DNA from 3 places in the Tardiphaga sp. 866_E4_N1_4 genome. Region 2 is predicted to be linked to each of the others. Evidence: riboswitches for the same ligand, from Rfam matches in the RefSeq annotation. Region 2 holds a riboswitch; each other region holds the start of a gene.

Region 1 (9,705 bases), 4.0 Mb from region 2:
TAGTCGTTGGCGTTGCGCACGGTGAACGTCATCAGCGCCCTGGAACCGAGGCCGCCGCGGCGAAACGATTGGCGGGAGAGGCTGAGACGGGTGAGCTCCGCGGCGTCGGGGACGCTGACGAGTTGTGAAGGAGTGGGTTTGGCAAAGTCCTCCTCACTCAACTCGTCGGGCATAGTTGCCACTACCGCCGTATTGAGGGTGAGATCGGGCTTGGTCTCGGCCAATCTGGGAAGCAGCAGCCACCCCGTCAGGGCGACAACCGCGATCGCCGGCAATCCGATGATCAACACCCGTTCGAGCTGTTTCGCCATCTCCGTCGCCCTGTGGGGCGCTGCGACCAAGGCCATCCGGGTCGAGCGCGCATGCTTCAGACGCAACTGGCACTCACCTACCTAAGTTAAAAATCCCGGCGACGCCGAAATGTTCCGGCCCGCGGGAAAAATCGCCTTCAAGACAGCCATGGCTGCGCACAAGCAGCGCCCAAAATGGGGGTGGCAAAAGCCGGTACATGCTGGCAAAAACCGGTGCCGGCCAGCGGCCCTCCCGATCGAAAAGGCACCTCACGAATGCGCATTCTCTGCACCAATGACGACGGCATTCACGCCCCCGGCCTGAAGATCATCGAGCAGATCGCCAAGGAATTGTCGGATGATGTCTGGGTGGTGGCGCCCGAGCTCGATCAGTCCGGTGTGTCGCATTCGTTATCGCTTAACGATCCGCTGCGGTTGCGTGAAGTTGGCCCCCGGCACTATGCCGTGCGCGGCACGCCGACCGACTGCGTCATCATGGGCGCGCGTCATATCCTGAAAGACAAGCAGCCAGATCTCGTATTGTCCGGCGTCAACAAGGGCCGCAACGTCGCCGAGGACGTGGTCTATTCCGGTACCATCGCCGGTGCGCTCGAGGGCACCATTCTCGGCATTCCGTCGGTGGCGTTGAGCCAGGAATTCTCGATGGAAACGCGTCACAACCCGCAATGGGAGACCGCGTTGAAATATGGGCCGGACGTGCTGCGCAAGGTCATCAAGGCGAGCGTTCCGAAGAACACCGTCATCAACGTCAACTTCCCGGCCTGCGCGGCCGACGAGGTGAAAGGTGTCGTCGTCACCCGGCAGGGCAAGCGCAATCAGGGCTTTTTGCGCGTCGATGAGCGGCGCGATGGCCGCAACAATCCGTATTTCTGGATCGGTTTCGAGCGCATCGTCGCCGCGGAAGCCCCGCTGGAGGGCACCGATCTCGCAGCCCTTGCTGCGCGCTATGTATCCGTTACGCCGCTGCGGCTCGATCGTACGGACGATGTATTCTCCGAAGCGCTGACCAAGGCGCTTGGCTGAGATTTCGAGATAGGCGAGTGGGCTCGCCTAAACCGCAACGCCCTTGAGCGTCGTGGACAGGACCTGCGCCAGCGTTTCCATTTGGAAAGGCTTCTGCAGCGTCGGGCGGTCACGAAACTCTTCCGGCAGGCCTTGCGCGCCGTAGCCAGTCGCGAAGATGAACGGGCGGTTGCGCGATGCGATCACTTCGGCGACCGGCGAAATCACCTTGCCGTTGACGTTGACGTCGAGGATCGCGATGTCGAACTTCGCAGACCCAGCCAGCCTGATCGCCTCGTTGATGTCGCCGGCTTCCGCGGCCACGCTGTAGCCGAGTTCCTCGAGCATATCGGCGACCATCATGCGGATCATGACCTCGTCTTCGACCAGGAAGACGGAGCCGCCCGGCGGGTTCGTTGCAGTCATGGCCGGTTTCCTTGCCCCAATCCTCTGAACAAAATCGCAAATTCCCGGGTTGAACGCAATCTCGACGCATTGCCATTTTCGTGACCCAAAGACGCAGTCGCGTGTTCGGTACCAGATAGAGCAAGATCAGGATTTCAGCGCCCCGCCCATAACAGGCTCGTATGTTGCTGGTTCCGCGCGCGGAACAATAAAAGTTGTCGTAAGGCTATCCCGGTTCCGATCGCAGAAATACATCAATCTATCTTTGCTAGATCGAGAGTGTTTCTAACCTGTGCTGCGTGAGGCATTTCCATGATTACCGTCGGACAGCCGCCCGAACAGATGACGTTTCAGCTTGGTCTGCGGCGCCGTGGGATCAGCGATCGGCTGGTGCTGCGCGCAATGGAGGATATTCCGCGTGATCGCTTCGTCGAGCCGAACGATCGCGCCCACGCGTGGCGCGATACGGCCTTGGCCATTGCCTGCGGTCAGACCATCAGCCAGCCCTTCGTGGTGGCCTATATGACCGAACAGCTGCAATTGAATGCTGGTCACCGTGTGCTCGAGGTCGGCACGGGATCGGGCTACCAGGCCGCGATCCTGTCAAAGCTCGTCCGCGACGTGCTCAGCATCGAGCGCTATCGCACGCTGGCCGACGCCGCCCGGACCCGGTTGGAGGCACTCGGCCTCCACAATATCGAGGTCATGCTCGGCGACGGCCTCAACCCGGCTGCCAATTTGGGATCGTTTGACCGGATCGTCGTGACCGCCGCAGTGGAGGAGGTGCCGGTGGCGCTGACCGATCGGCTTGAGGAGGGGGGTATTCTGCTTGCGCCGGTTGGTCCTCATAATGGCGTCCAGACCCTGGTCCGGATCCGCAAAACCGGGGATGGATTGGAGCGAAAGGAGCTCGTGGATGTACGTTTCGTGCCTGCACTTCCGGGCATCGCGCGCGAACTCTGAAAAAAGTTCGTGAACGGCTGTCACGTGTTGGTCGCAAGGTTAAAGGCTTGGTAACGGAGACGGTGTTTACTCAATTCAGTTGTTTGTTGCGTATGAGTGAGTAACCAATGTCCAGCGTTGTCGAGTTGCTTTACTCGCGCCGCGCTCCGCAGGTCGCGGTGCTGGCGCTGATGTCTATCGGTTTTGCCGGCTGCAGCGCCGACATGCAGACACGGCTATCTCAGAATCCAAATTTTGACTCAGGTCAGTCCCGTGGCTTTGGCTGGCAAGGTGAAACCACCGGCTCGGTACCGCAGCGCGCACCGCGCGCGCCGGTCGAGCGTCAGGAACTGCCACAATATCAGCGCCCGGCCTATAATCCGCAGCCGCAGTATCAATCCCAGGCTTTGCCGCCGCCGATCTCGGCGCCGCAGTCCTATCCGACAGCTCGTCCGGTTGCGTCGGCTGCTCCCGTCAGCGGGGGCGGCAACGGTATGTATACGCCGCCGCCCGCACGTGCGCCGATCGAAACCACCGGCTCCACGGCACCGCGCTCGGTTGCAGCGACCAACGGCCTTGCCCGTGATGGCGGCACCTCGATCATCGTCGGCACCAGCGATACGCTCGATGGTCTGGCGAAACGCTACAACGTCTCGTCGGCTGCGATCCTGCAGGCCAATGGCTACAAGGGTCCCCGCGCGCTGTCGCCCGGCCAGTCGCTGATCATTCCGCGCCAGGGCGCTGCGGCAACTCCGGCCGTTGCCGCTGCTCCGAACAAACCTGCTGTCGGCGCGTCGACCACGCATTTTGTCAATCGCGGCGATACGCTAATGAGCATCTCGCGCCGGAACAACGTGCCGGTGGCCGAACTCGCACGCGCCAATGGTCTGGCGCCGACTGCCCAGTTGAAGCTCGGCTCCAAGATTACGATACCGGGCGCGCGTACGGCTTCTGCGGCTTCTGCGGCTCCCGCGGCCGCGCCGCTTGCTGCGCCCGTCGCAGCCGTGACGGCCGCTCCGGTTGGCGCGGTCACGTCCGCTGCCGTGGCCCGTGTTGCTTCTGCCGAGCCCGCGCAGAAGGCCCGTCTGGCAAGTGCCACGACGACGCCTGAAGAAACCGCGCCGGAATCGCCGACTAAAGCCGCTGACGCAACCGGCGCTTTGCCGACGTTCCGTTGGCCGGTGCGCGGCCGCGTGGTCACAGGCTATGGCGCCAAGACCAATGGCAAGTCCAACGACGGCATCAACGTCGCCGTGCCGGAAGGCACGCCGATCAAGGCTGCCGAAGATGGCGTCGTTGCCTATTCCGGCAACGAGCTGAAGGGTTACGGCAATCTGGTCCTCGTTCGTCACTCCAACGGCTACGTCACCGCATATGCCCATGCGAGTGAGCTGATGGTGAAGCGTGGCGAGACCATCAAGCGCGGTCAGGTGATCGGCAAGTCCGGCCAGTCCGGTGAGGTTACTTCGCCGCAGCTTCACTTCGAGATCCGCAAGGGCTCGTCGCCGGTCGATCCGCTGCAGTTCCTCAACGGGGCGTAAGCGCAATCCACGAAGTGTAGTTCGCATTTAAGCAAGCCCGGCCTCGTGCCGGGCTTGATGCGTTTGATCTCGGGGCTACGGCCCACTCCAGCTCCGGAGTCTTCAACGCGCTGCTGCGAGTGGGCAGCTTGCGCGAGCAAGCTCGGTTGACTGCCGCGCGATGTTGCCCATATGTGGACATGTCGTGGTTCTTCGGGAAGGTTTGCCCGAAGCTAAGAGGGAAGCCGGTGAGGCGTTAAGCCAAGGCCGGAGCTGCCCCCGCAACTGTAAGCGGTGAGCCGCTGTCCATTAAAGTCACTGAGACCCGCAAAGGTTTTGGGAAGGCCGGACAGCAGCATTGACCCGCGAGCCAGGAGACCTGCCTCGACAACATAAACGTCCTCGGGCGGGGTGTCCCGGTGGTGCGGTTGCGATTCCGCGACTGCCGTCGTGGAATCCAGACGTGTCACTTTGGCCTTTTGCCCCCAATCATTGGGGTTAAGCCATGTCTACTGTGTCAAAGTCTACTTCTTCAAAATCAACCACCTCTCTTCCTGTTGCTACATTGGGCACGCCACGGATCGGTCCGCGGCGTGAACTCAAGATGGCGCTGGAAAGCTATTGGTCCGGTGCAATCGACGAGAACGCGCTGATCGATGTCGGCGTCGGGCTGCGTGCCGCAAACTGGGCGCGTCAGAAGTCGCTCGGGATCACGGTCCTGCCGTCGAACGACTTCTCATTCTACGATCAGGTGCTCGATACCAGCGTCATGGTCGGCGCCATTCCCAAAGTCTATGGCTGGAACGGCGGAGACGTCTCCTTCGCGACCTATTTTGCCATGGCACGTGGATCACAAGGCGATGAGCATGACGAGGCGTGCACGCACGGCTCTCATACGCATGATACGTCGCAAGGCGTACCAGCACAGGAGATGACCAAATGGTTTGATACCAACTACCATTTCATGGTGCCTGAACTGGCGCAGGATCAGACCTTCAGTCTCGCATCGCGCAAGCCGATCAGGGAATATGAGGAGGCGAAGTCGCTCGGCTATCAGACGCGGCCTGTGCTGGTTGGGCCTGTGACCTATCTCAAACTGGCCAAGAGTATGGATGCGTCATTCGACCCGGTGACGCTGCTCGATCGATTGCTGCCCGTCTATGTCGAGGTGCTCGGGGAATTAGCCGACAGCGGCGCTGAGTGGGTGCAACTGGATGAGCCGTGTCTGGTGCTCGATCTCGACGCGCCCGCAAGGCAGGCGCTGCAGCGGACTTACGCTGCTTTTGCGGAAGCGGTCCCGCAGCTCAGGATCATGCTGAACACGTACTTTGGCGAACTTGGCGACAACCTCGATCTGGCCCTGTCGCTTCCCGTCGCGGGGCTTCATCTCGATCTGGTCCGTGGACCGGAGCAGTTCGACGAAGTCGCTGCGAAGGCACGGAAGGACCTGATCCTCTCACTCGGCGTGATCGACGGCCGCAATATCTGGCGGTCCGACCTGTCCAGCCTGCTCGATGGCTTGGAGCCCATGGTCGATTTGCTGGGACGACATCGTGTGGAGCTGGCGCCATCCTGTTCGTTGCTACATGTGCCGATCGATCTCAGCCTTGAGACCGCGCTCGATCCGGACGTCAAAAGCTGGCTGGCATTTTCGATCCAGAAGATGGAAGAGCTGGCCGCGCTTGGAGCGGCACTGGCTGGCAGTCGCGCGGATGTCGCTGCAACGCTCGCGGCGTCGGATACCGCGGCGGCTGCGCGACTGGCATCGTCGAAGATCCACGACCTTGCTGTCGCCAAGCGCGTTGCCTCTGTTGATGCGACCATGCATCGTCGCGGCAGTGACTTTGCCACACGTGCGGCCGATCAGCATCGACGCTTCAAGCTGCCGGCATTCCCGACAACGACCATCGGCTCGTTTCCGCAGACCGCGGAAGTGAGAAACGCACGCGGGGCCCATGTCAGGGGCACACTCAGCGATGCCGCCTACAAGACGTTCCTGCAGAACCAGACGGCGAGGGCGGTGCGCTGGCAGGAGAATATCGGTCTCGACGTGCTGGTGCATGGCGAGTTCGAGCGCAACGACATGGTGCAGTATTTTGGCGAGCAACTTTCCGGCTTCGCCTTCACCAAGCATGGCTGGGTCCAGTCCTATGGCTCCCGTTATGTACGGCCTCCTGTCTTGTTTGGAGATGTGTCCCGGCCACATCCCATGACCGTCGAATGGTGGCAGTACTCGCAGTCGCTCACCGAGCGGCCGATGAAGGCGATGCTGACAGGGCCCGTCACGATTCTGAACTGGTCATTCGTGCGTGACGACATTCCCCGCGAAGTCGCGTGTCGCCAGATCGCGCTCGCGATACGCGATGAGGTGCTCGATCTGGAAAAGGCGGGCGCCGGTATGATCCAGATCGACGAAGCGGCACTCCGCGAAGGGCTTCCGCTGCGCAAATCGGAATGGAAGTCCTATCTCGATTGGGCCGTGGAGAGCTTCCGTATCTGTTCGTCGGGTGTGCGTGACGACACGCAGATCCATACGCATATGTGTTACTCGGAGTTCAACGACATCATCGACGCGATCGGTGCCATGGACGCCGACGTGATCTCCATCGAAACGTCACGGTCGAAGATGGAACTGCTCGATGCATTCAGGACCTACAAGTACCCGAACGAGATAGGTCCGGGCGTTTACGACATCCACTCGCCGCGGGTGCCCGAAACGCGCGACATGGTCGACCTGCTGAAGCTTGCACGGCAGCGGCTGGCGGACTCCCAGCTCTGGATCAATCCCGATTGCGGGCTGAAGACCCGCAAATGGGAGGAGGTGCGGCCTGCGCTCGTGAATATGGTCGCGGCGGCACGTGAGTTGCGAAGCCTCGCCTAGGGCGAGTCGAATGCCGCCCCGTTGTCATGACGGGGCGGCACTTGCCTTTACTTTGTGGCCAGCTTCACGCCCAGGCGTCCTGCGAGTTCCTGTACGAATTGCCAGGCCACGCGACCTGAGCGCGAGCCACGGGTGGTCGACCATTCCAATGCGTCTCGCTCCAGCTCGGCGGCGTCGGTCTTGAGGCCATAGTGGCTGCAATAGCCGCGCACCATGTCGAGATATTCGTCCTGGCTGCATTTGTGGAAGCCGAGCCACAGGCCGAAACGATCCGACAGCGACACCTTCTCCTCGACGGCTTCGCCGGGATTGATCGCGGTCGAGCGTTCGTTCTCGATCATCTCGCGCGCCAGAAGATGGCGGCGGTTCGAGGTCGCATAGAGGATCACGTTGTCCGGCCGGCCTTCGATGCCGCCTTCGAGTACAGCCTTAAGCGACTTGTAGGACGCATCGTTGCCGTCGAAAGACAGATCATCGCAGAACACGATGAAATAGAAATCGGAGGCGCGGATCTGCTCCATCAGCGCCGGCAGGCTCTCGATGTCCTCGCGATGGATCTCGACCAGCTTGAGGCGGCCGGCGACGGATTTGCTGGTATTGACCGAGGCATGTGCGGCCTTAACCAGCGACGACTTGCCCATGCCGCGCGCACCCCAAAGCAGCGCGTTGTTGGCCGGCAGGCCGTTGGCGAAACGCCGAGTGTTCTCGATCAGAGTGTCGACCTGCTGATTGATGCCCTGCAGCAGGCCAATATCGACCCGGCTGACCTTCGGTACGGGAGCCAGGCGGCCGTCGGGATGCCAGATGAAGGCCTCGGCGCTGGCCAGAGAATCGGCATTGGAGCGCTTTGGCGCCGTGGCAGCCATACCCGCGGCAATGGCCTCAAGGGCGAGCGCGATCCGCTCATCGATCTGGGGGGCGGCGGCTGGTCGCGGACGTTTTGCCGCGGTCGTGCGGACGGTCTTGGACGTGCGGGTCGCAGGGGCCTTTTTGGCAGGGCGGCGGCTTGTTTTATTGGGCTTTTTTGACATTTTTGACTTTCCTCGGCGCGCACCCATATCGAGCCCGGAACACATCCGCAAGCGGTACAAATCGCAGACAAATCAGAGGGTTTACCGGCGTTGCAATTGGGACGCCGGCCGCTATAGTCCGCGCGAATTTACCCAAACCGGCCGAACGCCGACGCGTCGCCGGTTATTCCCCAGCGTTCACGAGGACTTCCGATGTTCATTACCCCTGCGTTTGCCCAGGCTGCAGCCGGCGGCGACACCAACAGCATGCTGATGTCGCTGCTGCCTTTCGCGCTGATCTTCGTGATCATGTATTTCCTGATCCTGCGTCCGCAGCAGAAGAAGGTGAAGGACCACGCCGAGATGGTGAAGAACATCCGCCGCGGCGACACCATCGTCACCTCGGGCGGTTTGGTCGGCAAGGTCACCAAGGTGGTCGATGACGAGCAGGTTGAGTTCGAACTCGCCGAAGGCGTTCGCGTACGTCAGCTCCGCACGATGATCTCGGGCGTGCGCACCAAGGGTGAGCCCGCCAAGGAGAAGGCGGACAAGGCTGATGCCAAGGACGACGCGGCCGCGAGCTGATGCGTTTGCGCGTCGCCATTTCAAGAATCTGACGGATCATCTCGATGTTGTATTTCACGCGGTGGAAGGCGCTGGCGGTCATTCTGACGGCGCTCGTGGTCTGCCTGTGCGCGGTTCCGAATTTCTTCCCCGAAGCCACCGTGAAAACCTGGCCGAAATGGGCGCAGCGCCATCTGGTGCTGGGCCTCGACTTGCAGGGCGGCTCGCACATCCTGCTCGAAGTCGATGCCAATTCGGTCAAGAAGGACAAGCTCGATCAGGTGCGCGACGACGTTCGTCGCACGCTGCGTGACGCCAAGATCGTCTATACCGGCCTTGGTGTTCGTGGCGACAATGTCGAAGTCCGCATCACGAAGGACACCGAGTATCAGACCGCGCTCAGCAAGCTGCGCGAACTGTCGCAGCCGCTCGGCGGCCTCATGGGCCAGAGCGGCCAGCGCAGCCTGGAAGTCTCGGACGCAGGCAACGGCCTGATCCGTCTTTCGGTGCCGCCGGCAGCGATCAATGACCGCATCCGCCAGTCGGTCGAGCAGTCGATCCAGATCGTCGAGCGCCGCGTCAACGAACTCGGCACCGTCGAACCGCTGATCCAACGTCAGGGCCTCGATCGCATCCTGGTGCAGGTGCCGGGTCTGCAGGACCCGACCCGCCTCAAGGAATTGCTGGGCAAGACCGCGAAGCTCGACTTCCGCATGGTCGACACCTCGCTCCCGGCCGAGCAGGCACAAGGCAGGGTGCCGCCGGACTCCGAACTCCTGATGAGCTCGCAGTCTCCGAAGACGCCGTATCTCGTGAAGAAGGAAGTGCTGGTCTCGGGCGCTGACCTGACCGATGCGCAGCCGGGCTTCGATCAGCGCACCAACGAGCCGATCGTCTCGTTCCGTTTCAACACGTCCGGCGCCCGCAAGTTTGCCGATGCCACGGTGAAGAACGTCAATCTGCCCTTCGCCATTGTGCTCGATAACGAAGTGGTCTCCGCCCCGGTCATTCGCGAGCCGATCACCGGCGGCTCCGGCCAGATCTCCGGCAGCTTCACGGTGCAGGGCGCC
Region 2 (9,705 bases):
CGAACAGGTCGAACACTTCGTTGACGACTTCGGTGATGCGGGCGTCCTGACGGTCGACCTTGTTGATCGCGACGATCGGCTTGAGGCCGAGCTTCAGCGCCTTGCCGACCACGAACTTGGTCTGCGGCATCGGGCCTTCAGCGGCGTCGACGAGCACAATCACGCCATCGACCATCGACAGGATGCGTTCGACTTCGCCGCCGAAGTCAGCGTGGCCCGGGGTGTCGACGATGTTGATCTGGACTTCATCCCACAGCACCGAGGTGCACTTGGCGAGAATGGTGATGCCGCGCTCTTTTTCGATGTCGTTCGAATCCATCGCGCGTTCCTGGACGCGCTGATTGTCGCGATACGTGCCCGACTGCTGCAGCAGCTTGTCCACGAGAGTGGTTTTGCCGTGGTCAACGTGGGCGATGATAGCAATGTTGCGAAGGTTCATAGGTCTTCTTCTGGTTACGGTCTGGGTGCCCTTGAGCGGGTTCAACAAGACATGCTCGACAACAAAAGGCTTATGCCTTGCGCTCGAGCGCGTTCGATAACTGCCTCGTCTGAAAACGCGCTGGGGCAATCCCTCCAAAAGCAAACCCGGCCAGAAGGGGCCGGGTACTCGGACGCGTTGCGGCGCAATATAGGGGGAAATCGCCGAAAAACAATGCGAATCTGCCAAATGGTTAGCCCAATTTCGGGTCCAGAACCGTGGCCCAAAGGGCCATATCGGCCCGATCCCGCAAGGTAACGGTCATTTGGCCGCTTTGGCCGTCGATTTTGACGTGACCGAAGAACTGCATGCCGGCCGACGGGGGCAAATTCTGCTTATCGGGCCCCGGCGCCTTCACGAAATGGACCTCGGGACCGAAGGTATTGTCGAGCGCCGCCGGCCCGAAAGTTCCGGCGTGAAACGGGCCCGAAACGAACTCCCAGAACGGCTCGAAATCCTGAAACTGCGCCTTTTCCGGATTGTAGTAATGCGCCGCCGTGTAATGCACGTCGGCGGTTAGCCAGACCGTGTTGCGGATACCGGCCGATTTGATGAAGCGCAGGGCATCGGCAATTTCCAGCTCGCGGCCCCGCACTGGCCCGTCGCCCTGCGCAATGGCCTCAGACCCGGTTTTGTCGGCAGCGTTGTCATAGACGACGAGGCCGATCGGCATGTCGGAGGCGATGACCTTCCAGGTCGCCTTCGACGCCATCAGGGCGCGCTTCAGCCAGGCCATCTGCTCCGGGCCGATGAAATACGCATCCGGACCATAGCTCTCCTGCAGATTCGGGCCGTTGGGCCCGCGATAGCTGCGCTCGTCCAGCATGAAGACGTCGAGATGCGGGCCGTAATTGAGCGTGCGATAGACGCGGCCAGGTTCGGCCGGACTGACCGAGATCGGATACATCTCGTGATAGGCACGGGCGCCGCGCGCAGCCAGCAGCGTGATGTCGCGCTCCTTGTAGGATGCCGGTAACTGTTTCGAGAGCGACCAGTTGTTGGTGACCTCGTGATCGTCCCACTGGCCGAAGATCGGCACCTGCGCATTGAAGGCGCGAACATTGTCGTCCAGCAGATTGTATTTGTGCGCAGCGCGGAATTCATCGAGCGTCTCGGCGACCTTCGCCTTTTCCGGCACCGTGATGGTGTTTTTCCAGATCGTGCCGTCCGGCAGTTTCGTTTCAGGCAGGATCGGGCCGTCGGCGTAGATGGTATCGCCGGAATGGATCAGGAAATCCGGATTGTGCTTGCGCATGGTGGCGAAGGTGACCATTCCGCCGTCATCGGCGTTGATGCCCCAGCCCTGCCCTGCGACATCGCCGCCCCAGACAAAGGACACATCGCGGCGATCCGCCGGCGCGGTGCGGAAGCGGCCGATGACCGGCTCGCCAACGATGTCGGTATGCGAGAGATCGCGGAATTTGACGCGGTAGAAGATGTCCTGCCCCGCGGGCAGATTATCGAGCAGCAGCTTCGCCGTGAAATCGCTCTCGGGCAGCGCCGTGACGACGGGCAACAACCGCGCATTGCTGAAGGATTCGGTGGTGGCGACTTCCACCATCATCTGCGCCGGGCGATCGGCGCGCGACCAGATCATGCCGCTGCTCGTCCCGATATCGCCGGACTGCACGCCATGCGACACGACCGGACGATCCGCCGCACGGCTGAGGTAAGGCATCGCCAGGAAGCTTGCGCCTGCTGCGGCTGAGTGCGTGAGAAAACGACGGCGGGAAATATGTAGCGCCATGGCGAACTCCTGATCCTGGCTCTGGCACCAGTGGCTCTAGGCAGATCGCTTGACGCTGCGATGACAGGTGATGCGCAATATCAACACCCGCCGATGCAAGTTGCGAATGACTAGCGACTTAATTGACACATTTGGAAATTTCACCTTAACGTGAAGGCGACGGTTCCCTTCGGGGATCAAAAGGGAATGCGGTGAGGGGGATCCCCCGATTCCGCGGCTGCCCCCGCAACTGTAAGCGGCGAGCCTGCGCCAAGAGCCACTGGGTGTTCACCTGGGAAGGCGGCGACAGGCAGTGACCCGCGAGCCAGGAGACCTGCCGCCAGTCGTGGTCACACGCGAGCACATTGGGCGGGGTGTCCTGGTGGAAGTCACACTGCCTGTTTGAAAGCGGCGGGGCGACTTGGTTTGCGGTGACGTGCCACGTAACCGCGAGTCCTGTTCATGACCTCCGTTTCTTCCGTCGCATTGAAGCGACATGCTCCCTTACTTTATTCTGTTGCTCTCTCCTGCTTGTTGTGTCCAAGCGAAAGCTGGTCGCAAACCACACAGTCGAGCCAGACGCTCGATCCTGTTGTCGTTCAGCCGTCAGCGACACCTCAACGCGCACGCCGCACCACGAACGGCAATGCATCGCGCGCTGCGCGCTCGCGGCAGCAGCGCAATGTCGCCGCCAATACGGGTACGCCGGTCGCTGCTCCGACAGGCCCCGTCTTCGCAGCACCGACGCTCAACCTCACCGGCACCACATCCACCGGCAGCCGCCTCGGCCTGACGCGCCTGCAGACGCCGGCCAGCGTCGAGGTCATCTCGGCAGAAACCATGGCCGAGCGCGGCCAGCAGAACGTCGTCGATGCCGTCACGCAGAATGCCACCGGCTTTACGGCCATTGGCGAACCCGGCAATGGTGGCATTGCTTTCAGCACCCGCGGCTTCGCCGGCAGCGGCTCAGTCACCTCGCTCTATGACGGCACGCGCCTCTATGTCGGCTCCGGCACGGTGAACTTCCCCTTCGACACCTGGACTGCCGAAAAGATCGAGGTGCTGCGCGGCCCCGCCTCCGTCATGTATGGCGAAGGCGCCATCGGCGGCGCTATCAACGTGATTTCAAAACTGCCGCTCTGGGTGCCGCGCAACCAGGCTGAAATCTCGCTAGACAGCAACATGACGCGCCGTATCGCCCTCGATAGCGGCGGCCCGGTCAGCAAGGACGTCGCCTATCGTATCGCCGTCACCGGCAACGCGTCCGATGGTTGGGTCGATCGCGACAACACCTCGAACATCGCACTGCACGCCGCCGTGCAGATCAAGCAGACCGAGGACATCACCTGGACGCTCTCCACCGACTATGGCGACCGCCATCCATCAAAATATTTCGGCACGCCGCTGATTAACGGCCAGCTCAATGAGGCGATCCGCTTCAAGAACTACAATGTCAGCGACAGCAACATCCGCTATCAGGACAGTTGGAGCCAGGTGAAGACCGAGTGGCAGGTGGCCGACGGCATCACCCTGCGCAACACGCTCTATTACATGTATGCGAAGCGCCACTGGAAGGAGGTCGAGATCTACGGCTTCAATTCCGGCACCGGCCTGATCGATCGCGGCGATTATCTCGAGATCTTCCACCAGCAGCAGCAGATCGGCGACCGCATGGACGCCACCTTCGAGGGCCATCTGTTCGGCATGGTCAACACCTTCGTGGCGGGCTTCGACGTTAACCGCATCGACTTCAAGCATACCAACAATTCGCCGTTTAGCGGGTCCTCATCGGTCAATCCGTATAATTTCGATCCCGGCCTGTTCAGTAGCCCCGACCCAACTGTTCCGGGCTTCAAGAGCGTCGCCAATCAATACGCGTTCTTCGCAGAGAATCGATTGGCTGTGACTGAGCAGCTGTCGCTAATCGCCGGCGTCCGCCAGGATCAACCGACCGTCGAACGAACCGACTATCGCACCCCCGCCAACAGCTACACCCGGGACTATTCGGCGACCTCGTGGCGCGCCGGCGTCGTCTATACGCCGATTCAGAATCTTGCTTTCTATGGCCAGTATTCGACGGCGGTCGATACCATCGGCGGCTTGATCTCGGCGAGTAACGCCAATGCGAAGTTTGACCTCGCGACCGGCAAACAGGCCGAGATCGGCGTCAAGCAGTCGTTCTGGGGCGGCCGCGGCGAGTGGACGCTCGCTGCCTATGAGATCGTGAAGAACAATCTGCTCGCAGCGGTTCCGGGTAGCGGCGGAGCGGTTCAGCAGGTCGGCCAGCAGTCGTCGCGCGGTGTCGAGGCCTCGATCGGTCTCGTGCTCGAATACGGCTGGCGCATCGATGCCAACACCGCGCTCCTGCGCGCAAAGTATGACGACTTCCTGCAGGCCAGCGGCGTGAATTTTGCCGGCAACGTCCCGATCAATGTCCCGCAGAACGTCTCCAATATCTGGGCAACATGGGGCTTTGCGCCAAACTGGTCGGCCAATGCCGGCGTGCAGATTGTCGGCAAGACCTATGCAGACAACGCGAATACGCTGGAAATGCCGAGCTACACAGTTGTGAATGCCGGCCTGCAATGGAAGCCGGACGTCAACACCACGGTGTCGCTGCGCGTTTACAACCTGTTCGACAAGATCTACGCGACGTCGAGCTACAGCGACAATCAGTGGATGCTCGGCATGCCACGCACCGCCCAACTCGCTGTCAACGTGAAATTCTGAACTTGTCACGCAAGCTGACACGCACACTCCGGCGGTGGCTGTATATCGGCCACCGCTGGGTCGGCATCGTCACCTGTCTCTTCTTCGCGATGTGGTTCATCTCCGGCGTGGTGATGATGTATGTCGCGTTTCCGGGCCTCTCCGACAAGGAGCGGCTGGCGGCATTGCCCGATATCGTCTGGGAGAAAGTGGCGCTCTCTCCCGACGAGGCGATGAAGGCTGCCGGTGCCACGCGCCATCCGCGCGAATTGCGATTGAACATGGTTGCCGACGAGCCGGTGTATCGGTTGACCGGCTGGGACGGCAAACGACAGGCGATCTCCGCCGTCGATGGCCGTACCATCACCGAGGTCAACGAACAGCAGGCACTTGCCGTTGCCGGGCATCATCCCGCCAGCAAGTCGCCTCAGCTCGACGAGATCGTCGATCGCGATCAATGGAGCGTCACCGCGCGCTACGACCCGCTACGGCCATTGTATCTGATCACACTCGGCGACGATGCCGGCACCAAACTCTACGTCTCCTCGCGCTCCGGCGAGATCGCACTCGATACCAACCGCACCGAACGCGTCTGGAACTGGCTCGGTTCGATCCCGCACTGGATCTATCCGACCGTGCTGCGCAAGGACGGTCCGCTGTGGCGGCTCGTGGTGTTGTGGATCTCCGGCATCTGTTTGATCGTCGGCGTTACCGGAATCTGGATCGGCATTCTGCGCGTGCGCCTCAAGCGGCGTTATGCGAGCGGTAATATCACGCCCTATCGCGGCTGGATGGCGTGGCATCACGTCACCGGACTGATCGCCGGCCTCTTCGTGCTGACCTGGATGTTCTCGGGCTGGCTGTCGCTTGATCCCGGCCGCGTTTTTGCCGACCGCAATACGCCACGCGAGGTATTGCAACGCTATGCCGGCCACGACGCACCTGATATCGCTGCGGCCATTCGCGCACCGGCGGACAAGGCCGCGGTCGAAGCGCGCTTCGTATGGATCGACGGCATGCCGCTGATGATCGTCGCGAAGCGCGACGGCACGAAGATGGCGATCAATCCGACAAGCGGCGAAATCGCAAGACTGCCGCAAGACCGCCTCTGGAGCGCCGCAACAAAACTGCTTCCGGATTCGCGCCTCGAACGCCAGATAACCCTCGGAAAATACGACGCTTATTGGTACGCGCACCACAATGACCGCGAATTGCCGGTGTTACGCGCCAAATTCGATGACGACGCGCAAACCTGGTTTCACATCAGCCCGGTCACCGGCGACATTCTCGGCCGCGTCGACTCAAGCCGGCGTACCTATCGCTGGCTGTTCAATGCGCTGCACAGTTTCGATTTTCAGCTGTTGTTGATGTATCGCCCGGCCTGGGACATCGTGGTGTGGCTGCTGTCGATTCTCGGCACCATCCTCTCGGCGAGCGGCGTCGTGATCGGCTGGCGCTATCTCAAGCGCTAAAGCGTTTTCAAGCGAAGTGGTCCCGGTTCGCGTGAAGAAAACGCGTCAAAACGAAAGACTCTAGACCGCCAGCGGCCGCGGCGGCTGACGCAATTGCTCCGGCGGGTTCATCGGCTCGGGCGGGATCATGCCGATCAGCGCCTTGCGGTCGGCGACGGCGTTGTGGAATTGCTCGAGCGCGATGTTGAAGGCTGTCAGCGTGCCTTCCTCAATGGCACCATGCTCGTAGCAATTCAGCGTATGACGCAGAATATCGTCGGCTTCCGCCTGCATCGTATCGAGCTCTTCGAGGGACTCGCTCTTGCGCGCGGCGGCAATCATGTCGAGCAGACGATCGCGCTCCGACACATTCACGTTGCGCTCATCCTTCTTGAGATAGCTCGCGAACCAGGCGCCGATCGAGCCCATCGCCGAGAGCCCCATCAGGCTCCACCAGATGTAATCGCTGTAGCGATCAAGGAAGGTTTTTTCTTCGCCATCCACATAGGCGGCCGCGCCGGGATGCACGGGGATCACCGCATCCTTGTCGGTATCGGGCGTCTCGATCTTCGCCGCCAGCGGGAAATCGTTGATGATCTGCTGACGGATCGCAAACAGCTGCCGCGTGAAGGCAGCAATGGTCACATCGGACAGGCTCTGCCGAGCCACGATGTGATGCGAGAAGCTGATGGTCTTGACGTCATCGTCCGGCCGCGCCGGCGCGCCGCCGAATGCGCCTGCAGGAATTTCCGATGATTCATACATCGGGAAATTCTGCGCGATGGCTTCAGCCGAATCGATCGCGAGGAAAGTCGGCGTGCCATCGCGGCTCGAGGCCTGGATCGCATCATTGGTGATCTTGCTGTTCACCGGACCGGCCGCAATGAACGCATCGACCTTCTGGTCCTTCACCGCGTCGGCCACCTCGGTGGTCGAGAACTGCACGATGGTGACCTTGGCAGGATCGACGCCGTATTGCCGCAGAATGATGTTCAGCAGGTTGACGTTGGCCTGCGTCTTGCCGATCACGCCAACGCGGCGGCCGGCGAGCTGCGAGAATTTGGTGATCTTCGGCCCGGACTTCTTGCCCTTGGCGGCCGGCGGCACCCAGATCACGGCGACGTTCTTGCGCAGCGTGGCGACCGCGCGCGCATTCTTTGGCACTTCCAGATCGCCGCGGATGATCGCGAGATCGGCCTTGCCATCCGCGAGCGCCTTGGCGCTGGCGGTGGCGCCTTCGGTGAGGATCGGCCGCAAACGAACCGTATAGTGATCGCGCGAGAACGACTGCACCAGCGCCTGCACAACCTTCACGTCATCGCTGTTCGGCGGACCGACGGCGATCCGCAGCGGCACCGGCTTCATGGCGAAGTAGTAAGCGCCTGCCACGGCTGCGACGATCGCCAGAGTCCCGGCCAGCGTAATCAGCGTCATCTTGCGCCGGATCGACCGCGGTGACGGCGGCCCTATCGGCCCGATAACATCGGGACCGTCTGCCATGGATCTGGAAAACAATCGCTTCAAATTCATCTGCGCCAAATGGGTTCGAGCGACAATGTAGCAAAGTTTCGGGTCGACGCGCCGTTCCACCGGCAGCATGGTTACCGGCGCGATTGGTTACTTTCCTGCATGCGCGGCATTTGCTGCCTTATTGTGGCATGGATCCCAACTGTGTCACCGGGCGTTAGAGTAAAGTTCAAGTGAAGCAGGAGGTTGGCATGGTGGAACGACTCTCGGCCGAGGCCCGCAAGGCGGCGCTCAAGGAGCTCTCGGGCTGGAGCGAGGTTTCCGGGCGCGATGCCATCGCCCGGACCTTTACGTTCAAGGATTTCAACGAGGCCTTCGGTTTCATGGCGCGGGTCGCTCTGGTCGCCGAGAAGAGCGACCACCATCCGGAATGGCGCAATGTTTACAAGACAGTGGAGGTAGTACTGTCCACCCACGACGCCGATGGCGTCACCAAGCGCGATGTCGATCTGGCCAGGGCCATGAATACCATCGCCGGGCAACTCGGCCACTCCTGAGCGTTGCTGAATGTTGCGACGCCGGAGCCGGATCACCATTTACCGGAAAGGCTGCAAACTGCAGCCGTGAGGACATTGCCGATGGCAACCGACCACAGCGTGGGCTTCGAGCCAGCCGATGAACTGGCCAAAGACCGCGAAAGCGTACGCAAGCAGTTCTGGCACAAGCTCAAGCGACTGGCGGTCAAGCTGCCTTTCGCCGAAGATTTGCTGGCGGCTTACTACTGCGCCTTCGACCGGCAGACACCGCGCCATGTCCAGGCGGCGCTGCTCGGCGCCATCGCGTATTTCGTGCTGCCATTCGATTTCGTGCCGGACATGCTGCCCGTTCTGGGATTCACTGATGATGCCGCGGTGCTGGCCACCGCCTTGCGCATGGTGGCGAGCCACATCAACGAAGACCATCGCGCGGCTGCCAGAGCGGCGATCGCACGTGGATTGGCGAAGGGTGAAACGGACGCGTAATCCGCGTCCGCCTCATTCAGTTTATGGATGAAGGATCACTTTGCCCATGGCCTGACGGCCTGCCAGTACCTTCAACGCATCGGCTGTCTTGGCCAACGGGAAAGTCCTGTCGACATGGGATGAGATCTTCCCTTCGGCGGCCCACTTCACCAGCTTTTCCAGATTGGCGCGGTTCTTCGCGGGATTCTGCCGTACCCAGGCGCCCCAGAATACGCCGCGAATGTCGCAGCCCTTCAGCAGCGCTAGATTAAGCGGCATCTTCGGAATGTCGCCGGCGGCGAAGCCAATCACCAGGAAGCGGCCTTCCCAGGCGATAGCCCGCAGCGAGGCTTCGGCATATTTGCCACCCACCGGATCGAAGATGATGTCGACACCCTTGCCGTCCGTCAGCTTCTTCAGACCTTCCTTCAGATCTTCGGTCGCGTAGTTCAGCCCAATATCCGCGCCGTGCTTCTTGGCGAATTCCAGCTTCTCGTCCGACGACGCGCAGGCGATGACCTTGAGGCCGAGCAGCTTGCCGAGTTCGCAGGCCGCGAGCCCAGTGCCGCCCGCAGCGCCGAGCACGGCCAGCGTCTCGCCGGGCTTCGGGCTGGCGCGGTCTTCCAGCGCATGCAGCGCCGTGCCGTAAGTGATGATCACGCCGGCAGCGCGATCGAAATCGAGATTGTCGGGAATCTTCACGGCGGATGCCGCAGGCACCGCGATCTTTTCACGGGCGCCATTGTGGCCCACAGATGCGACCACACGGTCACCAACCTTGAGGCCGGTCACGCCGCTGCCGATGCTCTCGATCACACCAGCGACTTCCGCAGCCGGCGAGAACGGGAACGGCGGCTTGATCTGGTATTTGCC
Region 3 (9,705 bases), 2.3 Mb from region 2:
AGCGCCTTGCCCGCATCGGGTTGCGGCGCATTGCTCGCGAGCCCCGCCGAGAACACGGTGATCTTCTGCAGCTCCGCCGGCAGCGGGCCGACGATCTCGATGCCCTTGACCGGCTTCAATTCGCTGATCTGCTGAAAACCGATCTCCGCCTCGCCCCTCGCAACGATCTCGCCGACCGGCGTCGCCGGGATCTTGCGCGCCTTGTCCTTCATGGCGTCGGCAATGCCGAGCTTCTCGAACATCTCCTTGCTGACATACACACCGCTGGCGCTGTCCGAATAGGCCACGGTCCTGGTCTTCAACAGCGCCACCTTCAGCGTATCCGCCGAGGACAGGTCCGGCTTCGGATGGAAAGACCCCCGGACAGTGTGACGGACGACCAAGTCAAAACGCGTTCGGCTTACTCGCTTGAGGCACCCTGTCCCTTCGCCTTGGGACTGTAATTTTGGTGATGGGATCGTTCGCCATGGCGAAGCGCAAGCAACCGAAAAAACACCGCATGCGGAACGTCGGGCACTTGCTCGGCGCATCCGAAAGTCCTGATGCACTCTAGATTGCGGAAGACCGCATCGCATCAGGCCCAAGGGTGCAACGGGCACCCGGCGTTCCGCACGCCCTCTCTCAGGGGGCGGGAATGCAAGCAACGACGGCGCCCCCGCGCCGCAAACAATTGGGGTGATGACGCATGTCTGAAAAGCACTGGCTGTTTGAAATTCACATCAGCAACGGCGCACAGGAGTCTCCCTCCCTCAAGCATTGCGTAGCAATGCGCGGCGGGGGGGGGGGGGGGGGGGGGGGGCCCCCCCCCCCCCCCCCCCGCGGGGGGGGGGGGGGGGGGGGCGGCCCCGCCAGTGTTTTACTCGCTGGCTCCCCCTCATCCGTCGTCGCTTCGCGACGCCACCTTCTCCCCGCAAGCGGGGAGAAGGAAACCTTAGCTTCCCCGATACGTCCCATAGCTCCACGGCGTCACCAGCAGCGGCACGTGGAGATGGCCTTCGGGTTCATAGACCGAAAAGCGCAGCGGGATCTCGTCGAGGAACGGCGGATCGGACATCGGCACGCCCCGCTCCGCAAAATAGCTGCCGACCTTGAAGGTCAATTCATAGCGTCCGATCGGCACCGGGCGGCCGCCGATCAGCGGCACATCGGTGCGGCCGTCGTGATTGGTCAGCGTGCGCGCAATCACGCGGCTGACGCCAAGCTTCGACAATTCGACAAGCTCGACCGAAATCCCGGCCGCAGGTCTGCCGCTATGGGTATCCAGCACATGGGTCGAGAGCCGGCCATGCACCTGTAGGCGATCCGGCCCGTCGACCAGCAGATCGGTGCGCAATGCCGCGATCTTGCAGATTTCGGCGACCGATGCGGTGACCTCGGCGGCCGGGTCGTTGGGCAACCGCTTCTCGAAATCCGCGAGGATGGAATCCTTGGTGTGACGACGGACACAGACGATGTAGGGGAAGCCGAACTTCGCTCGATAGGCATTGTTGACGCGATCGAAAGCCGCATATTCGGCCTCCGACAGCCGGTCGAGCCCGACGCTGTTCTGCTCGGCATTGGACTCCGCCGTCAGGAGATCGCCGCGTTGCGTTTTATCGGCGAGATCCGGATGCGCCTTGATCAGGGCCAGCCGCTGGCCTGCAGCCGCCTCCTCGACCACCCCACGCATCGCGGCGAACAACTGCTTCACGCCCGCGAAAGGCCGGCTGTCCGCGGCCTTCTCCGCAATCCACGGCGAATATTCGAAGATATTCGCCAGCGCTGCGACGAAATCCGCTTTGCTGCAGGCGTTGAGTTCGTCGAGCGTCTTCTCTGTCATGACAGGGTCTATCCCAATCCTGGTCTATCCGATGGCACGGGCGTCGGCGGCGAGATGTTTCAGATTGGCGTGCCAGTGCTCGGCGATATCAAGACGCGTCGGCACCCAAACGCGCTCGTGGCTCGCGATGTAATCGAGGAACCGCATCAGCGACGCCGCACGTCCGGGCCGCCCGACGACGCGGCAATGCAGGCCCACGGTCATCATCTTCGGCGACGTCGCGCCTTCCGCATACAGCACATCGAACGAATCCTTCAGGTAGGTGAAGAACTCGTCGCCGCCACCAAAACCCTGCGGATTGACGAAACGCATGTCATTGGCATCGAGCGTATAGGGAATGATGAGCTGCGGTTCGCTGGGCCCCTTGATCCAGTATGGCAGATCGTCGGCATAACTATCGCACAGATACTTGAAACCACCGGCTTCCATCAGCAGGCGAATGGTGTTGATCGAACTGCGGCCGGTGTACCAGCCGGTCGGGCGCGCGCCGGTCGCCTCGGTATGCACGCGGATCGCCTCGGCAATCTCGAAGCGCTCCTCGGGCTCCGACATATCCTTGTGCTCGATCCACTTCAGACTGTGGCTGGCGATGTCCCACTTCGCCTCCTGCATGGCGGCGACGATTTCCGGATTGCGCTGTAGGGCGGTGGCGACGCCGAACACCGTTGTCGGCATGTTGCGCTCGGTGAACATTCGCCACAGCCGCCAGAAGCCGGCGCGCGATCCATATTCGAACATGGATTCGATATTGGCGTGGCGCTGGCCCGGCCAGGGCTGTGCCCCCAGTACGTCCGAGAGGAACGCTTCCGAGGCGCGGTCGCCATGCAGAATGTTATTCTCGCCGCCCTCTTCGAAATTGACCACGAACTGCACCGCCACGCGCGCCCCATCCGGCCATTTCGGATCGGGCGGATTGCGGCCGTAGCCGCGGAGGTCGCGGGGATAATCGCTCCCGGCCATCAGACCATCTCGAAACGAACGGGTTGCGCACCCTTCCAGAGCACGGTCCTGCCCATCTCTTTCAGATTTTCGAGGTTCGAGGTCAGCGTAATGAAATGGTTGCCGGCGAGCTGGCCCATCTTGCTGGCGAAATGCACGCCGCTATAGGCCAGCAGGATCTCGGTCTCGCTGATGCCGCCCGGATACAGGATGATGTGGCCCGGCGCCGGAAAGCTGGTGTGGTTCTCATAGGGCACGCCGAAATCGAGATCGCCAAGCGGCATCCAGACGCCCTCGCCGCTCCAGCGCACATGGATCGCCTGGCTGACAAACGGCATCGCCTTCTTGAAGGCGGCGACGGTCTTGGGGGCGTCCTTCTCCTCGAATTTCGCGTCGAAGGTGAAGTCGCCGACATGGACTTTGAGCTGGCTCATCCGTGGAATCTCGTAATTGGAGTGACTGACAGTGATCCATCCAGATTGCAGCAGAGGGCGAAAGAAGCAAGCCGCAGTTTTCGGCGGCGTTGCCTGTAGACTGCGTTCCCTCTCCAACACTGTCATTCCGGGGCCTCCTTGCTCGTCATTCCGGGGCGCACGAAGCGGCACAGCCGCGTAGTGCGAACCCGGAATCTTGAGGTGTTTTGCTGAACATGCTGGGATTCCGGGGTCGCGTCCGGCTTACGCCGGCCACGCCCTCAGGCAAACCAATTGGTTTGCCGGGGAATGACGAGTGTGGGGGCAGGAAGACGTCAAACATATTTTCCTATCTTCCATTGACAACATCCCTACATGGACTATATTCCCTTTTGACCGGCCCCGATGAGAGGGGCGAGCGCGATCGTCACGTTCGCGGGGCTGGATGCGGTGGACGCCGGAGATGCGGCGTTACGCGGTTCATGGGGGAACGTCTGTCTTCGGGCAGGACGGATCTGCGCCAGCACTGCCACTGGCAAGGAGACGGCTGGCTTTCGGATGGAAAGACCCCTGGACAGTGTGACGGACGACCAAGTCAAAACGTGTCCAGCCTATTCGCTTGAGGCTCCCTTCCCATCGCCTTGGGACTTTAATTCGCGATCGGAGCGTTCGTTGAGGCAAAGTGCAAGCAACCGAAAAAACACCGCAGGCGGAAAGCTGGGCAATCGCTCGTGCTTCCGAAAGTCCTGATGCATTACCCCTTGCGGAAGACCGCATCGGCATCAGGCCCAAGGGTGCATCGGGCACCCGGCGTTCCGCACGCCCTCTTGAAGGGGGCGAGGTGGGAATGCTCATAGCTCGGACGCGCAAGCGCCGCGAGAATGCGAACGCATGTTTTCAGGACAGTGGCTGTTTGAAATTTAAATCCTGCAATGATGCGCTGCCGCTATCGTTCATCACTCAGCGGTGGCTTGAACGTCAGCGGTGATTCCATCGCACGCTGCCTCGCGCGATCCACGGCCTCTGCAAAATCCTGCGCATCGAACCACGGCTCATCGCGCATCAACGCATCCAGATCCTCGTTCCAGATCTGCGACACCTCGATATCGAACTTCATATTGTGCTTCTGGCTGACAGCCTGAATTCCATAGCCGGTAACGGCCCATTGTTTGCCGAGCCAAAACACATCCCGATGCAGCACCACGTCTACGCCCAATCTCGTCCGGTATCGTACAGAGACGAAAAGAACCCCAACCTGATGAGGGTGAGGCTCTACTGAACCGGTCTAGTCCATCAAATTTTAGCAACATCGTCCAGCGTTGAGAACAACGCCGATCTAGATGCGACCATTCTCGTTCGGCGGCTGTGGGTGCTGCGCCTTCTGCGCCCGTTCCGCATCGGCCTTGTTGGCCTCGTGGCGTCCGATCACGCACCCCGCAACGACGCCGACCTTGCCATGTCCTGCATAGTGGCCGGCGATTCCGCCAATGATCGCGCCTTTGATACAGCCTTTCGCCTCGGCCGCAACCGATGAAAACGCGAGACCGGCAACCGCAGTGCACAGCAGCAATTTCTTCATGATAACTCTCCCGCGTGATCGACCTCGTACAAGTCGTCACCCCGCGTTTCGTTCCATCAGTTGAAATATCGCCGACTCACACTCGCATCCGATTCGTGCCATAGATGTCGCAAATTGCGTCCAGGGATAAAACGACCATGCCAGCACCCAAACCGCCTGCTTTTGAAACGCTGAGTCTGCATGCCGGCCAGCATCCGGACGCGATCACCGGCGCGCGCGCCGTGCCGATCTACCAGACCACATCCTATGTGTTTCAGGATTCGGATCACGCTGCTGCGCTGTTCAATCTCGAACGTGCCGGCCACATCTATACGCGCATTTCAAATCCGACGACGGCGGTGCTGGAAGAGCGCCTCGCTGCACTCGAAAACGGCGTCGGCGCCGTGTGCACCGCGTCAGGCATGGCGGCACTGCATCTCGCCATCGCCACATTGCTCAATGCCGGCGATCACATCGTGGCGTCGTCCTCGCTCTATGGCGGCACCATCAACTTGCTGGCCCACACGCTGCCGCGCTTCGGCATCACCACGACATTCGTCAAGCCGCGCGGTCTCGACGCCTTCAAGGCGGCGATCAAGCCGAACACCAGACTGATCATCGGCGAGACCATCGGCAATCCCGGCCTCGAAGTGCTCGACATTCCCGCCGTCGCCGACATCGCCCATACCGCACAGATCCCGCTGCTGATCGACAATACCTTCGCGACGCCGTTCCTGTCGCGGCCGATCGAGCTCGGCGCGGACATCGTGATGAACTCGGCCACCAAATGGATCGGCGGCCACGGCATCGCTATCGGCGGCGTCATTATCGACGGCGGCCGCTTCGACTGGCACGCCTCCGGCAAGTTCCCGCAACTGACCGAACCCTATGCCGGCTATCACGGCATCGTCTTCGACGAGCAGTTCGGCACTGCCGCCTTCATCATGCGCGCCCGCACCGAAGGCCTGCGCGATTTCGGCGCGTGTCTTTCGCCGACCAATGCATTCCAGCTGCTGCAGGGCGTCGAGACGCTGGGCATTCGCATGGAGCGCCATATGGCCAATACGCATGCGGTGCTGGCGGCGCTCACGGCCAACAAGGCGGTCGACTGGGTGCTGCATCCGTCGCTGGAGAACCATCCGGATTACGAACTCGCGAAACGCCTGCTGCCGCGCGGCGCCGGCTCCATCGTCTCCTTCGGCATCAAGGGCGGCCGCAATGCCGGTCGCAAATTCATCGAGGCACTGAAGCTGACCAGCCATCTTGCCAATGTCGGTGACGCCAAGACACTGGTCATTCATCCCGGAAGCACCACGCATCAACAGATGGACGCCGAGCAGCTCAAGGCCGCCGGCATCGGCGAGGAGCTGATCCGCCTCTCCGTCGGCATCGAAGCCGCCGATGACATCATCGATGACCTCGCGCAGGCGCTGCGCATCTCGCAGAAGGGCTGAGCGATGCAACTCACCGTCAACGGTCACGAGACCTATATCGCGAATGGCGGCCGCGCATTCGATCCTTCCCTGCCGGTGGTCGTGATGATCCACGGCGCCGGCTTCGATCACTCGACATGGGCGCTGCATACGCGCTGGTTCGCGCATCATGGCTTCGCCGTGCTGGCGCCGGATCTGCCCGGCCATGGTCGCTCAAAGGGTGAAGCGCTCACGACCATCGCCGATCTCGCAGACTGGACAGCAGCATTGATCGAGGCTGCAGGCGCAAAGACTGCGCGACTGATCGGCCATTCCATGGGCTCGCTGATCGCGCTGGAGGCTGCAGCGCGGCATCCCGGTAAAGTCACGCGCCTCGATCTGATGGGCACGGCGGGGACGATGACCGTCGGCCCGGATCTGCTCAAGGACGCCGAAGCCAATCAGCATTCCGCCATCGACATGGTGTCGATCTGGGGGCTCGGCTTTCGCGCCGAACTCGGCGGCAGCCTCGCGCCGGGGTTGTGGATGCATAGCGGCGCGCAGCGCGTGCTGGAAGCCACAAAGCCGGGCGTGCTGTTCGCCGATCTCAACGCCTGCAATACATACCAGAATGCGCTGACTGCTGCGGCCCAGCTTGATATCCCTGTCACGCTCATCCTCGGCGAGCGGGACATGATGACTCCCGCCAAAGCCGGCAAGGCCCTGGCGGCCGCATTGAAAAATGCCCGCACGGTGATTCTGCCGGGTACAGGCCACATGATGATGGTCGAGCGCCCCGACGACGTGCTCGCCGCGCTACAGCACGAGCAATAGAGTCCACAACGCGGCGATGGCTGTTGCACCGCGCGGCGCGCTGTGCTTCCTGTCTGTCGTTATCGGTGCCTCCGCAAGGAGGTGAAACGGGAATGCGGTGCGGGGAAATATCCCCTATGCCGCGGCTGCCCCCGCAACTGTAAGCGGCCATTCCAGGTCCACAAAGCCACTGAATTTGCATCGCAGATTCGGGAAGGCGGACCGGGAGACCACCGCGAGCCAGGAGACCGGCCGGTAACGAGTTTCACACTCGTTCGACGGTGGGTCGACGGAAGGGGTTATATGACTATCCGGAATTTGGCCGCAGGCACTGCGGCCGTTGTTGTTCTGTCCTGCTCTCACAGTGCTGCCCATGCGCAGTCCAGTGCCGAGCAACTCTCCGAAATCGTGGTGACGGCGGACAGAGCACCCGAACAACTCAATCGCACTGGCAGTTCGATCAGCGTGGTGTCAGGCGAGACCATTGCGACCAGCAATCCCGGCTCGCTGGTCGATGCGCTGCGCACTGTGCCAGGTCTCGACATCAGTGAAAACGGCGGCCCTGGCGGCACCGCGAATGTGCGCTTGCGCGGCGGCAACACCGGCCAGACGCTGGTGATGATCGACGGCATCCGCGTCAACGATCCCACGGCGGCGTCCGGCGATTTCGAATTCGCGATGTTCACGCCTTCGGCCATCGAGCGCATCGAGGTTCTGAAGGGGCCGCAGAGCGCGCTCTATGGATCGGACGCCATGAGCGGCGTGGTCAACATCATCACCAAGAAGGGTTCCGGCCCGGCACAATTCAACGTCCGCACCGAAGCCGGCAGCTATGGCACGGTCATGACGCAGGGATCGCTGACCGGCTCCAACGGTCCGTGGTCCTATGCCTTCACCGGCGGCGGTCAGCACAGCAACGGCTTCTCGCGTTACGGCTATCGCATCCCTGCCCTCGAAGCACGTTTTCCGAATCTCGAAAACGACAGCTTCGATCGCGTCGGCGGCTCTGCGCGCATCGGCTACGATGCCGGCGAAGGCATCCGGCTGGAGTCCGGCATCGTCCACTCGTTCACGCGTGCGGCCTATGATGCGGCCAGCGGTACCTATCCAGACACAGGATCGTCCACTGACCGCCTGCTGCAAACCGTCTACGGGCGCGTTGGGATCGATTCGTTCGGTGGCGTGTTGACGCACAACATAACTGTCTCGAATACCCATACCGAGCGCACGTTCAACGAACTCAGCTATCCACTCGGCATGCGGCCGCCAACGGGCGCGACCGCGAGGACCTTGGATTATTGGGGCAATAGTCTCGGCGCGGAATACCAGGCGACGCTGAAACTCGGCGCTTTCGGCTCGTTGATCTATGGTGCCAAGACCCAGAGTGAAACGGCACAAACTTTCACCACGGGGATTCTTCAAACGCCGACTGCAATGACCCCTACGTTGTCGAAGCGGCAGGACACAAATTCGTTGTTCGCGTTGTGGTCGGTACCGATCGGCGAACGCCTTAACGTTACCCTCGGCGGCCGCGTAGATGACGTCGTCGATGTCGCCCGCTTCGAAACGTGGCGCGCGACTGCCGCCTACAGTATCGCTGAGATCGGGACGAAATTCCACGCCAGCGCTGGAACGGGCGCCAAGGCACCAACGCTGTTCCAGCTCTATTCACAGGCCAACGGCACCCCGTCGCTCTCGCCCGAAACGAACTTTGGCTATGATGCCGGTATCGATCAGAGCCTGTTCAACGGTCGCGTGGTACTTTCGGTCACGGGCTTCGCAAGCGACTATAGAAATCTGATCAATTTTGTATCGTTTACACCTAGTGCATGCGCCGCTGGACAGACCACGGGCTGCTATAACAACGTCGCCCGCGCCGAGACCAGCGGCCTCGAAGTGGGTGGTAATGTCGATGTCATTCCGGGCTGGGTGAAATTCAACGTGGCCTACACCTATCTGCACGCCCAGGATCTCGGCACCGACACCGTGCTGGCACGGCGGCCCAAGAACTTCGCCCGCTTCGCGCTCACCATCACGCCCACCGACAAGTGGATGATCGAGCCACGCGTAACCACGGTGTCGAAGCGCTTCAGCAGTGCCAATCAGGTCGGTCAGGTCGATGCCTATACCCGCGTCGATCTCTATACCGAGTACAAGATCGATGCGAACTGGAAGGTCTTCGCCCGAGGCGAGAACATCCTGAATGAGCATTATCAGGAAGTGCTGAACTTCGGCACCACGGGGCCTGCGGCTTACGCAGGCTTCAACGCCACATGGTGACCGCAGCGCCAGCAGTACGCCGCCGGACGATCGCGACCATCGCGCTCGTCGGTCTTGTGACGCTGCTGGCGCTGGGCTCGCTCGGCACCGGACCTGTCAAACTCTCGCCGCTGACGGTGCTCGATGCATTGTTCGGCGGCAGCAGCGATGTGCATCAGATCATCGTGCGCGAAATCCGCCTGCCGCGCGCGATCCTTGCGCTGGCCATCGGCGCGATCCTCGGTCTGTCCGGCGCCGCGCTGCAGGGCCTGCTGCGCAATCCCCTTGCCTCGCCATCACTGTTCGGCGCACCGCAATCGGCGGCCTTCGGCGCGGTGCTGATGATTTCGCTCGGCTGGGCCGATGTGCGCTCATGGGCGCTGCCTGTTGCCGGCATCACGATGGCGTTCCTGTCGGTGTTCGTGCTGCTCGGTATCGCCGGTCGCAATGCGGGCCTGTTGCTGCTGATCCTCGCCGGGCTTGCGATCTCAA

What was found. A riboswitch is a leader RNA that binds a small molecule or an ion and turns the genes downstream of it on or off. The one in region 2 is predicted to bind cobalamin.
Region 1: it holds a riboswitch for cobalamin, as region 2 does, so the genes downstream of both, metE (5-methyltetrahydropteroyltriglutamate--homocysteine S-methyltransferase) here and AB8B20_RS21730 (TonB-dependent siderophore receptor) in region 2, are expected to answer to the same signal.
Region 3: it holds a riboswitch for cobalamin, as region 2 does, so the genes downstream of both, AB8B20_RS10830 (TonB-dependent receptor plug domain-containing protein) here and AB8B20_RS21730 (TonB-dependent siderophore receptor) in region 2, are expected to answer to the same signal.

What each region holds. Positions count from the first base shown of each region.
Region 1 covers NZ_CP197242.1:470,870-480,574, forward strand. The annotation lists gene AB8B20_RS02460 (hypothetical protein) at 1-311, opposite strand, end outside; gene surE (5'/3'-nucleotidase SurE) at 567-1,334, shown strand; gene AB8B20_RS02470 (response regulator) at 1,362-1,739, opposite strand; gene AB8B20_RS02475 (protein-L-isoaspartate(D-aspartate) O-methyltransferase) at 2,031-2,681, shown strand; gene AB8B20_RS02480 (peptidoglycan DD-metalloendopeptidase family protein) at 2,789-4,201, shown strand; cobalamin riboswitch at 4,370-4,581, shown strand; gene metE (5-methyltetrahydropteroyltriglutamate--homocysteine S-methyltransferase) at 4,686-7,061, shown strand; gene AB8B20_RS02490 (ATP-binding protein) at 7,109-8,092, opposite strand; gene yajC (preprotein translocase subunit YajC) at 8,285-8,656, shown strand; gene secD (protein translocase subunit SecD) at 8,701-9,705, shown strand, end outside.
Region 2 covers NZ_CP197242.1:4,479,822-4,489,526, reverse strand. The annotation lists gene typA (translational GTPase TypA) at 1-439, opposite strand, end outside; gene AB8B20_RS21735 (alkaline phosphatase D family protein) at 672-2,225, opposite strand; cobalamin riboswitch at 2,369-2,560, shown strand; gene AB8B20_RS21730 (TonB-dependent siderophore receptor) at 2,667-4,934, shown strand; gene AB8B20_RS21725 (PepSY domain-containing protein) at 4,937-6,385, shown strand; gene AB8B20_RS21720 (TAXI family TRAP transporter solute-binding subunit) at 6,446-7,864, opposite strand; gene AB8B20_RS21715 (4a-hydroxytetrahydrobiopterin dehydratase) at 8,065-8,388, shown strand; gene AB8B20_RS21710 (YkvA family protein) at 8,470-8,853, shown strand; gene AB8B20_RS21705 (NADPH:quinone oxidoreductase family protein) at 8,875-9,705, opposite strand, start outside.
Region 3 covers NZ_CP197242.1:2,180,353-2,190,057, forward strand. The annotation lists partial or broken gene AB8B20_RS10790 (substrate-binding domain-containing protein) at 1-347, opposite strand, end outside; gene uraD (2-oxo-4-hydroxy-4-carboxy-5-ureidoimidazoline decarboxylase) at 932-1,819, opposite strand; gene puuE (allantoinase PuuE) at 1,844-2,779, opposite strand; gene AB8B20_RS10805 (DUF3830 family protein) at 2,779-3,192, opposite strand; gene AB8B20_RS10810 (hypothetical protein) at 4,118-4,288, opposite strand; gene AB8B20_RS10815 (hypothetical protein) at 4,508-4,750, opposite strand; gene AB8B20_RS10820 (O-acetylhomoserine aminocarboxypropyltransferase) at 4,888-6,183, shown strand; gene AB8B20_RS10825 (alpha/beta fold hydrolase) at 6,187-6,975, shown strand; cobalamin riboswitch at 7,022-7,225, shown strand; gene AB8B20_RS10830 (TonB-dependent receptor plug domain-containing protein) at 7,258-9,234, shown strand; gene AB8B20_RS10835 (FecCD family ABC transporter permease) at 9,228-9,705, shown strand, end outside.